Regions from separate parts of the Paenibacillus sp. J2R1T-4 genome, predicted to be linked through region 3. Evidence: riboswitches for the same ligand, from Rfam matches in the RefSeq annotation. Region 3 holds a riboswitch; each other region holds the start of a gene.

Region 1 (3,277 bases), on a different contig from region 3:
TGTGAAAGCAACCTTCTTCCTAGTTGGTAAACGAGCGGAGGCACATCCGGCAATTGTGGGCCGTATTGCTAAGGAAGGACATGTCATTGGAAATCACTCTTATAATCATCCGCTCTTTACCAAGTTGTCCTTATTGGCTTTTCAGCAACAGATTAATCAAACGACCCGGATTCTGAGCGGGCAAATTGGATACAGCCCTAAGCTGATTCGACCGCCATATGGAGCAATATCAGAGGAACAGCTGAAATGGACCGGCGACCATCGATATATGATCGTGAACTGGAATGTAGATTCCTTAGACTGGAAAGGGTTATCCGCGGAGCAAGTTTCTCATAATATATTAAGCACGGTCAAATCCGGGGCAATTGTTCTGCAGCATTCAGCAGGCGGAGACAATCAGGATTTATCTGGAACGGTAGGAGCGTTATCAACGATTATCCAGAAATTAAAAGCAGACGGCTACGAATTCGTAACCGTCCCTCAATTATTGAATATACCTAAGCAGTTATAAAGAACAAGGGTCAGTTCAAAACGTAGATCTCTACATTTTGAATGCCAAAACCTTTGACATAATCTCTAGACCCAGGAATGAAGATATCAATTCGATTACCCTTAATGGCTCCACCAATATCTGTCGCTTTTGCCATAAGTGTCTGCGGTAGACCGTCAAAACTATGTCCTCTGACCAGAACCGTTGTGCCAAGCGGGATGACGGATGGGTCAACTGCTATCGTACCAAGCTTAAGCGCATTGCCAAAATAATCTACTGCGCCATAATTGCCGTTCTCTTCCGTTGCGCTGGAATAGGCGGATGCCTTGGCTTGAATAACCTTTTTATAGGAAACGGGTTTCCCGTTGCTATCCTGAACGGTCTTGTTTTGCGTATCCGCTGTAGGTGCTGATTGAGGCGCTGCCGCCTGTTTCGAGGCTGTAGCAGGCTTAGTTACAGCTTTGGCTTTGTTCACAATTGCAGCTTTTGGAGTGGCTGCGGGAGCAGGTGTAGGCTGAGGCGCTGGGACTGCAGCGGGTTCTGCTGATTGTGCTGGCGGAACATCAGCGGTTACGAATAGTGCTTGCTCCAAAAGCTCTAATCTCAGATTAGGACGCTGCAAATCCCAACCTGCTTGAGAATCGAACGTGATCGGTACAGCAGGGGCAATTGGCTCCCAATTGTTAATCTGTTCCGTTTCTTTAACGGTTGGAGCAATAGAGATGAGTTCTTCCGGAAGCAGCTTGATTACATTTTCCGCAAAGACGGTTGTCCCGCCAATACAGAAGGCTCCTAACGCTACAGTAGCTAACGTTCGGGTGACAAATTTGGATTTCAAGGTACATCGCTCCTTTTGTAAATAGGCCTACGAGGTTAGTTGTCGGGTTTGGGCTGAGGATACAACCCTTCGTTGCTTGAAGTAACGATTCACCCCATCGGACTTGATGAACAGAAGTCCGCAATAAATCATCCCCCGCACTGTCGCAATCAAGCTGATTGGATGGACAGTTTCGGCCGTGCATAAACAAAAGAGTAACATACCTATCCGATCGGATAAATGCCCAAAATATGGGTACCTCTATTGAAAACGTTTCCTACCTACTAATAATTTCCTTCGCAGAAGGCTCCGTAAGCTTATATCCAACGTTGCGAACAGTCATGATATATTCAGGATTTCGAGCATTTTTTTCCATTTTATCGCGCAAATGACTAATGTGAACATCTACGATTCGGGTGTCCCCGAGAAAGTGATAATCCCATACCCCGTGCAACAATTGCTGACGACTGAGCACTTTTCCTCGATGTTTGCAGAGAAAGACGAGCAGCTCGAATTCCTTTGGCGTTAACTCGACAGGATTACCGTGCATATTCACTTCACGTTGATCAGGAACAATTTCGATTGGACCGATTTGCAGTTTATCTTCCGTAAGAGAAGGCAAGGTACTCAATCTGCGAAGAATGGCTTGAATGCGGGAAATAAGCTCCTGCGGGCTGAATGGTTTGGTCATATAGTCGTCTGCGCCATTATCCAAGCCTTGTATTTTGTCAGACAAATCCTGCATAGCGGTTAACATAATGATCGGTACCCGGTTATCCTGGCTGCGCAGCTTACGGCATACTTGAATACCATCCAGCTTGGGGAGCATCAGATCCAATACGATCAGGTCCGGACGGAATTTAGAAAGCACTTCAAAGACGGCCTCACCATCATACACACATTGCACATCATAGCCAACAAGCTTCAAATTGTATTCTATCAAAGTGGAGATTGAGGGTTCATCATCAACAACTAGTATCCGTTTTTTTGTCATCATCTAGGTCTCCTTTTCGATCATAGTCGGTTAACAATACATTCATTATGGCGCAAGTATATAAGGAGAATTTGCATCCTTTGTAAAGTGGATGTTAAAATGTTCGATGAGGTGAAGGATTTGGCTTTTCATATTGTGCTTGTGGAGCCGGAAATTCCGGCGAATACCGGGAACATCGCTAGAACTTGCGCGGCGACTGGGACTCATCTGCATTTGGTGAGACCGTTAGGATTTGATACCGATGACCGGACTTTAAAACGTGCAGGGCTAGATTACTGGCATGCTGTAAACGTAGCTTATTACGATTCATTCCAGGAACTGCAGGCGCAGTACAGCACTAGCAGATATTTCTATGCCACTACTAAGGCAGCTCGACTGTATACACAATTTGAATACAAAGACGGAGATATGTTTGTGTTTGGCAAGGAAACGAAGGGCCTTCCTCCCGAGTTGGTGCAAGCCAATCGAGATACGTGTATTCGGATGCCTATGACGGATGCCGTGCGCTCTCTGAATCTATCCAATTCGGCGGCCATTGTGTTATTCGAAGGTTTAAGGCAAAATCAATTCCTTGGACTAAGCTAAAAGGCATCGAACTTGCAAATATTGCGACCCCATGGCATGAAATAAGCAGGATTTTCCGAACAAATAGCGAATATAGTAGGACGAACATGATCTGCGTTTTTTCGTTACATTTGTCGGAGGGGGAACTTTGATGAGGCCAGCTGGCGTCGTCCGTAAGGTTGATCAACTGGGCAGAATTGTATTGCCTAAGTCGCTCAGAAAGCGTTACAGAATGAATGAAGGAGATCCTGTAGAAATTTTGGTAGCCGGTGATCAAATATTGCTTGAGCGTTTTCGGCCAAAATGTGTTTTTTGCGGGGAAATGAATGAAGTAACGGAATATAAAGAAAAGCATATCTGCCAAGGATGCTTAGGGGAAATGACGCAAATACGGGCATAATCTCCAAGGATT
Region 2 (3,277 bases), on a different contig from region 3:
GTTGGAATTAATCCCTGCACCGCTGCAAGTATTCAATGCATGGCTGCCGATGTCCTACACGGTATCAGGATACAAAGCCGTTATTTCTAGCGGAGACTTCTCTTATCTTGGCCAAAACGCACTTATCCTAGGTGCTTTTACAGTAGGAGCAAGCCTATTGACTTTAACGTACTTTATTGTGAATTTCCGCAAAAAGGATCATTCTGAACAGAACGATCCAACACCAGCAGTAACAATCTAATAACTCCGACAAAAGGCAGCCATTTCTCTGTTACGAGGAAGGTTGCCTTTGTTGATATTGACACAGCCCATGATACAAAAGTACAATCACTACGTATGCAACCCATTCCTTGGGAATCTTTCAAATAGAGAGGATGTTTGTTAGAAATGAAATTAACTAATAAAATAGGTGTTATCGTAGATAGCTTTGGTATAGGAGTTAGAGCCGGGCTGTTGAAAGCGAAAGAAGTAGGAGCAGAAGGTGTACAGATCTATGCGGTAAGCGGAGAGATGGACCCAGCAAACTTATCACCCGCTCAGCGTCGTGAATTGAAATCCTACATAGACTCCCTTGGTCTTGAAATCTCTGCTTTATGCGGTGACTTAGGTGGACATGGCTTCCAAGATGTCGGAGCAAATCCTGCGAAGATTGAGAAATCCAAGCGTATACTGGATCTGGCCAAGGAGTTAGGAACGAATATTGTTACTACACATATCGGGATTGTGCCGGATGATAAGAATGGCGCCACATACGCAGCTATGCAGCAATCCTGCGAAGAGCTTAGCCAATATGCCAGCAGCATGGGCGGATTTTTTGCAATCGAGACAGGTCCTGAGACGGCTGATCATCTTAAAGGATTCCTCGATACACTTAGCAGCAAAGGCGTTTCCGTTAACTTCGACCCAGCCAACATGGTAATGGTAACAGGCGATGATCCGGTACGCGGACTTCATATATTGAAAGATTACATTGTACACACCCACGTGAAGGATGGCATCCGTTATAAAGAAGTAGATCCTCGCGAGGTGTATGGTTCTTTGGGCTATGAGCCGATGGATCATGGTAAAATTGCGAAGATGGTCAGCTCTGGAGAGATCTTCCGTGAAGTTCCCCTTGGCGAAGGTAAAGTAGATTTCAAAGCTTATTTTCAAGCAATCCAAGACATCGGCTACACAGGTTATTTGACGATCGAACGTGAAGTTGGCGATCAACCTGAAGTTGATATTCGTAAAGCCGTAGATTTCATCAAGATGTATCGATAATACCGAAAATTCCACTTTCCTGTTCAGTTGCCATAAATTGCGGCATGAATTATTGAATAGATGCATGCTACAATGAACAGGCACCAAACAAACTAGGCCGAAGCTAATAAGCACGGGGGAACCAACTTTGGGGTGAAGCCGCATCAAAGCGGCCGGGTTAACTCTTTGATCCGAATCCGACAGCTAACCTCGCAGGCCGAAAGGGAGAGTGGATCGTTTTGAAGAAAATGAACAAACAGATTCTAGCAGGAGTACTTGCACTTAGCGTAATCGGAGGCACATTCGGAGCAGGTGCAGCGTCAGCAGCGCCACTAACCGAATTGCCTAACAATAGCAACAACGTTAAGGTTTACTACAGCGTGCAACAAGGTAACTTGGCGGATTTACTGAATGGTAAATTTGACTTTTCGAAGCTGCAACAATGCTTCCCAGGCTTACAGCTGCAATTGCCAACTGGAACGCCTGAGCCGAAACCTGTAGCTCCAACGCCTGTAACACCAGCGCCAGTAACTCCAACGCCGACACCAGCACCGGTAGCTCCAACTCCGGCGCCAGTTAAGCCAACGCCTGTAACACCAACTCCTACACCGGTAAAACCTGCACCAGTTAAGCCAGCACCTGTTCAACCTACACAGCCTGACCAATCAACTGGAACAGAGAGCTCCTATGCCAATCAAGTGATTTCACTTGTGAATCAAGAGCGTGCCAAAGCAGGACTGAAGCCAGTAACCAGTGATGCTGAATTGACTCGGATGGCGTTAGACAAAGCCAAAGATATGTACAACAATAACTATTTTGATCATACTTCACCAACTTTTGGTTCACCGTTTGATATGATGAAATCTTATAATATCTCTTACCGTTATGCTGGTGAGAACATTGCTAAAGGTCAACGCAACCCTCAAGAAGTAATGACAGCCTGGATGAACAGCCCCGGACATCGTCAAAATATTTTGAGCCCGAACTTCACGAAGATCGGTGTTGCTTACTACAACGGCGAATGGGTACAAGAATTTACAGGATAGGATAATCCATTTTAGTTAGAACCGCTGACTTTTGTCTGCGGTTTTTTTTTATAGAATTTATTAGTTTTTGGGATTAATGAAACGTTGAACAGAAAAGAGCAGGAAGATGGAGCGGAAAAGCGTTAGCGGTCGCCTTTGCACTTGAATTCTCACCACTTAAAATAATTCATCAGAATTCAAATGCAACAGCGATTGGAGCCCATCTTCCTGCTCTCCTACGCGCAAAACTGAATTCAGCCGCAAAGGAGCACTATAATTGTCAACAAAAAACACCGCCTATCCATTCGGATAAGCGGTGTTCCTTTAACTTTCCATTATACAATCGCATTCTCGCCCGTTAATTGAAATACTTGTTGGGCACAATATTCGATAATGTCGCTGCGGCGAACGATACCGATAAAGCGGTCCATGTCATCAACAACAGGAACGAAATTCTGCAGCTTGGCTTTGGAGATCAAATCACTCATGTTCGCATTAATGTGAACCGGCATATTATGGACTCGCATTGGAATTTCAGATAGTTGTACACGATGAGCGTTGTCGAATGACACGTCTTCGTTATTCTTTAGGAACCAAAGTAAATCTCCTTCAGTAATCGTGCCTACATACTTGCCTTCTTCACTAAGAATGGGAACGGCTGTGTAACGGTGATATTCCATCCGCTCCAAAGCCTGACGAAGTGTTGATTGAGTAGTTAAACAAATCACTTCAAGTTTGGGGACTAGAAAAAAAGCAATATTCATGTAACAATCTCCTTCTCCATGATTCTTTCTCTATATGACAAACTCCATATCCATAAAGACCACACATCTCTTACCCATTATACCGTGTTTTGAAGCATTGCGTTAATTTTTTATATGGAAAATCAGTGAATATGGAACAATATGGATCTGAAAACAACACATTGCATCAACAACACAAGGGAACAATACAAATGAGGTGAATATTATGTCGCGAAGACGAAACCGTTCGAATCGACTGGATGCTTT
Region 3 (3,277 bases):
ATGATAAGTTTTGCCAGAACCGCTGACTGCGCCGATAATAATTTTCAATTTTCCCTGATGCAGCTTGGAGATGGAATGTAGAATTTCTTCTGGCGTTTTCCGCTTGAATGGGTCCATCGCGAGATTGTTCACTTCCTATAAATAGGCTATATCTACATTGTGTCCCATCAGAATGAATAATAGGACTGGGATTGCTCGATCAAATAATGGCGTGATAAGGGAGAACGATCCGTCTCTTGAATGGCGCTGTATTCCGGATTCTGGATCTGCCAAGCAAGATGGAACAAAGCAGATTGAGCCAACTGACACCGTTCTGCGCCCCAGCTCATTTCCTTGTCTCTAATATGAAGAAGGCATTCTGACAAGCATAACCCCTTCAGATCGACGAATACCCCGCCCCATCGAACGAGATTAATCGGGCTGCTGCCCTCAGGCAGAACACATTCTCCCCAACCATTAACACCGCCGCTAGTTATTTTTAACATACAGCTTTTATATTCAAATAGAAAGAGTTCCATGGTGCTAATTCTGCGGATGGAAGGGGTTTGATGAATAAAATGGATGTTAGCGATAGGATCCAGATAGGGATCAACAGATTCTGCAAGCATTCCTTAGTCACACTCCTAGTCCGATTTAAGGTCATATGAATTCATATAAACATAATCAACAAACATGAAGCAGGGTCAAGAAATTGTAAATTAATGTGAATCTTACGCTCAGGGATAAGCAAAGTAAAACCTCAATGAAGGTGATACAGAGTCAATTTCGGGATAATTTGCGGAATGAAAGCGAAATCAATTCGGAATGGCTTTGAATATAAGGCGGTTCCTTGCGATTGCTAGTTATTTCATAAAAGGAATAATATCAGGAGAAATAGAGACTTATATAGAGAATTACGGAGATAAATGGGTGTATGGTCCCTATAAAAGTCTGGAATGGTTTATTTTCAAAATCAGCTATTCTTTACACTGGAACGGCTCAGGCGTATGATACGTCTCATGATTCATAGCGAAAGTTTTATTGTGAATCGCTGAAATTCCTGCACGTCAGGAATACGGGGGAACCAATATAAGCGATGTCTGGACGGTGTGAGAGCCGTTATAGGCATGGCATGGGGTGAATCTCGAGGGACAAGGAACCATGAATCCTGTAACTCGAGTAGGGCGACTCTCACCGTCCGAATCCGACAGCTAACCTCGTAAGCAGATGTAGAGAGGATGATGAAGCTTGTGATCGGCTAATGCGACCACGGGGCTTACGCCTCTGTGGTTTTTTGGTGTGAAGTTAATTGAAGTAAATGAAGTGAAATGAATGAATCGCTGAGTCCTTGAATGGAAAAGGAACGGGGGAACCAACAGGTAGCCTGAGCTCGTATCGCAGCAAGATCGTGCAGAGTGAACGTGCTCCCAGGGGTGAATCTCAAGCATGAAAGCAGCCTTTAGTGATAGGTTCGCTTCCTAGATGAGTAGGGCAACTCTCAAGCCCGAATCCGACAGCTAACCTCGTAAGCGTATTGAGAGAGGAAACGATTGTCGTGGCAAGGCACGGTCTGTTTGGCTGTGCATGAATGAAGCCGCGAGAAGAGTTCACCTCTTCCGCAGGCTTCTTTTTTGTTGCCTTAAAAGTGTACAGGAGGAAACTAAGAATGGGATCACAGACGGAAAGAATACTCATTTCTGCACCGAACAAAGCGGGAGAAGTATTTGTACGTGAAGTAATGCGAATGAAGCTTCCATTTGCTCTATTGGTCAACAATAAAGCCGAAAGGGATAAATATAAGGAAATTGGGGCAAAAGATTGGATATTGCTGGACACAATTGACCAATCGACCTGGAGTCTTCCTGATTTTCCTGTCGGGAAAGTGTTCCTCTTCGAAACAAGCCAAACCTTGTGCTGTCGGTATATCCAGATATGTCGGACATGGACTGCGAAGCCAATCTATGTGATTACACTGGAGAGTCGTCCTCGGCTTATATACAAAGGGCTAGGAGCAACTTATGTCATTCATACGCATAGTAATGAGGTTTCATTTCTGACAGAAACGCTGTAGGGCATGAAGGAAATGAAGGAGTCGCTGAGTAATAGCGTCCCTTGGGAGGAGTTTTGTTAGCGATGGGGATTATACAAATGGGTATTGTCATTGTGTTGCTTGTTCTGCTTGTTAAGCCGCTCGGATCTTATCTGTTCCATGTGTTCTCGAATGAGACGAACCGAACGGACCGCTGGTTCAACTGGTTGGAGAGACCGATCTATTCAATCATTGGACTCAGAGAACGTAAGGGCATGACATGGAAGACATACGCAATTAGTTTCATAGGCATGAACATTGTTTTGATGGTGGTTAGTTATCTTATTCTCAGGCTGCAAGGGAACCTGCCTCTCAATCCGAATGGAATTGCCGGTATGGGAAACTCGCTTACGTTCAATACGGTGATCAGCTTTATGACCAACACGAATCTTCAGCATTATAGCGGGGAAACGGGCTTGTCTTATTTCTCGCAGATCGCGGTCATAACGATGATGATGTTTACTTCTGCTGCTACAGGCTTGTGTGTTGCGATCGCTTTTATTAGAGGAATCACCAACAAGGGACATACAATAGGGAATTTCTTCGAGGATTTCGTGAAGGCTCATACAAGGGTGTTTCTTCCGCTGGCTTTTGTCGTGACAATTGCTTTAGTTGCCCTGCAAGTCCCGCAAACGTTGAAACCTACCTTGTCAGCAACGACTCTGGAAGGCGCGGTGCAACAAATTGCTATAGGGCCGGTAGCGTCACTCGAATCGATCAAACATTTGGGTACGAACGGGGGAGGTTTCTTCGGAGCGAACTCCGCTCATCCCTATGAGAATCCGAATCCGATTACGAATGTCATTGAGATTTTATCCATGTGGTGTTTGGCTGCTGCGCTTCCTTATACATTCGGAATGTTCGCTAAGAACCGCAAGCAGGGCTGGGTTATTTTCTCGGCGATGATGATTCTGTTCATTGGGTTCTTATCACTTAACTATGCCGCAGAATCGAGCGGGAATCCAGTTATGAACCGGCTAGGTATAGACGCATCGCAAGGCAGTATGGAAGGCAAAGAAGTCCGCTTCGGCATCGCCCAGTCCGCACTATTTACAACGGTAACTACTGCAGCGACTACAGGAACAGTCAATAATATGCATGATACCTTGACTCCGCTTGGCAGTATCACTCCTTTTGCATTAATGATGCTTAACTGTGTATTTGGGGGTAAAGGCGTCGGCCTAGTCAATATGCTCATGTATGCGATTC

What was found. A riboswitch is a leader RNA that binds a small molecule or an ion and turns the genes downstream of it on or off. The one in region 3 is predicted to bind cyclic di-AMP.
Region 1: it holds a riboswitch for cyclic di-AMP, as region 3 does, so the genes downstream of both, AC58QD_RS22745 (3D domain-containing protein) here and AC58QD_RS23840 (hypothetical protein) in region 3, are expected to answer to the same signal.
Region 2: it holds a riboswitch for cyclic di-AMP, as region 3 does, so the genes downstream of both, AC58QD_RS05845 (CAP domain-containing protein) here and AC58QD_RS23840 (hypothetical protein) in region 3, are expected to answer to the same signal.

What each region holds. Positions count from the first base shown of each region.
Region 1 is NZ_JCAUBA010000015.1:98,084-101,360, reverse strand. It holds gene AC58QD_RS22750 (polysaccharide deacetylase family protein) at 1-511, shown strand, start outside; gene AC58QD_RS22745 (3D domain-containing protein) at 522-1,328, opposite strand; cyclic di-AMP (ydaO/yuaA leader) riboswitch at 1,336-1,516, opposite strand; gene AC58QD_RS22740 (response regulator) at 1,585-2,301, opposite strand; gene trmL (tRNA (uridine(34)/cytosine(34)/5-carboxymethylaminomethyluridine(34)-2'-O)-methyltransferase TrmL) at 2,422-2,886, shown strand; gene AC58QD_RS22730 (AbrB/MazE/SpoVT family DNA-binding domain-containing protein) at 3,017-3,265, shown strand.
Region 2 is NZ_JCAUBA010000002.1:480,407-483,683, forward strand. It holds gene AC58QD_RS05835 (YhgE/Pip family protein) at 1-241, shown strand, start outside; gene AC58QD_RS05840 (sugar phosphate isomerase/epimerase family protein) at 388-1,263, shown strand; cyclic di-AMP (ydaO/yuaA leader) riboswitch at 1,349-1,475, shown strand; gene AC58QD_RS05845 (CAP domain-containing protein) at 1,482-2,288, shown strand; gene AC58QD_RS05850 (CBS domain-containing protein) at 2,603-3,031, opposite strand; gene AC58QD_RS05855 (alpha/beta-type small acid-soluble spore protein) at 3,237-3,277, shown strand, end outside.
Region 3 is NZ_JCAUBA010000017.1:29,493-32,769, forward strand. It holds gene AC58QD_RS23830 (histidine kinase) at 1-117, opposite strand, end outside; gene AC58QD_RS23835 (hypothetical protein) at 168-608, opposite strand; cyclic di-AMP (ydaO/yuaA leader) riboswitch at 1,019-1,221, shown strand; cyclic di-AMP (ydaO/yuaA leader) riboswitch at 1,308-1,527, shown strand; gene AC58QD_RS23840 (hypothetical protein) at 1,646-2,050, shown strand; gene kdpA (potassium-transporting ATPase subunit KdpA) at 2,113-3,277, shown strand, end outside.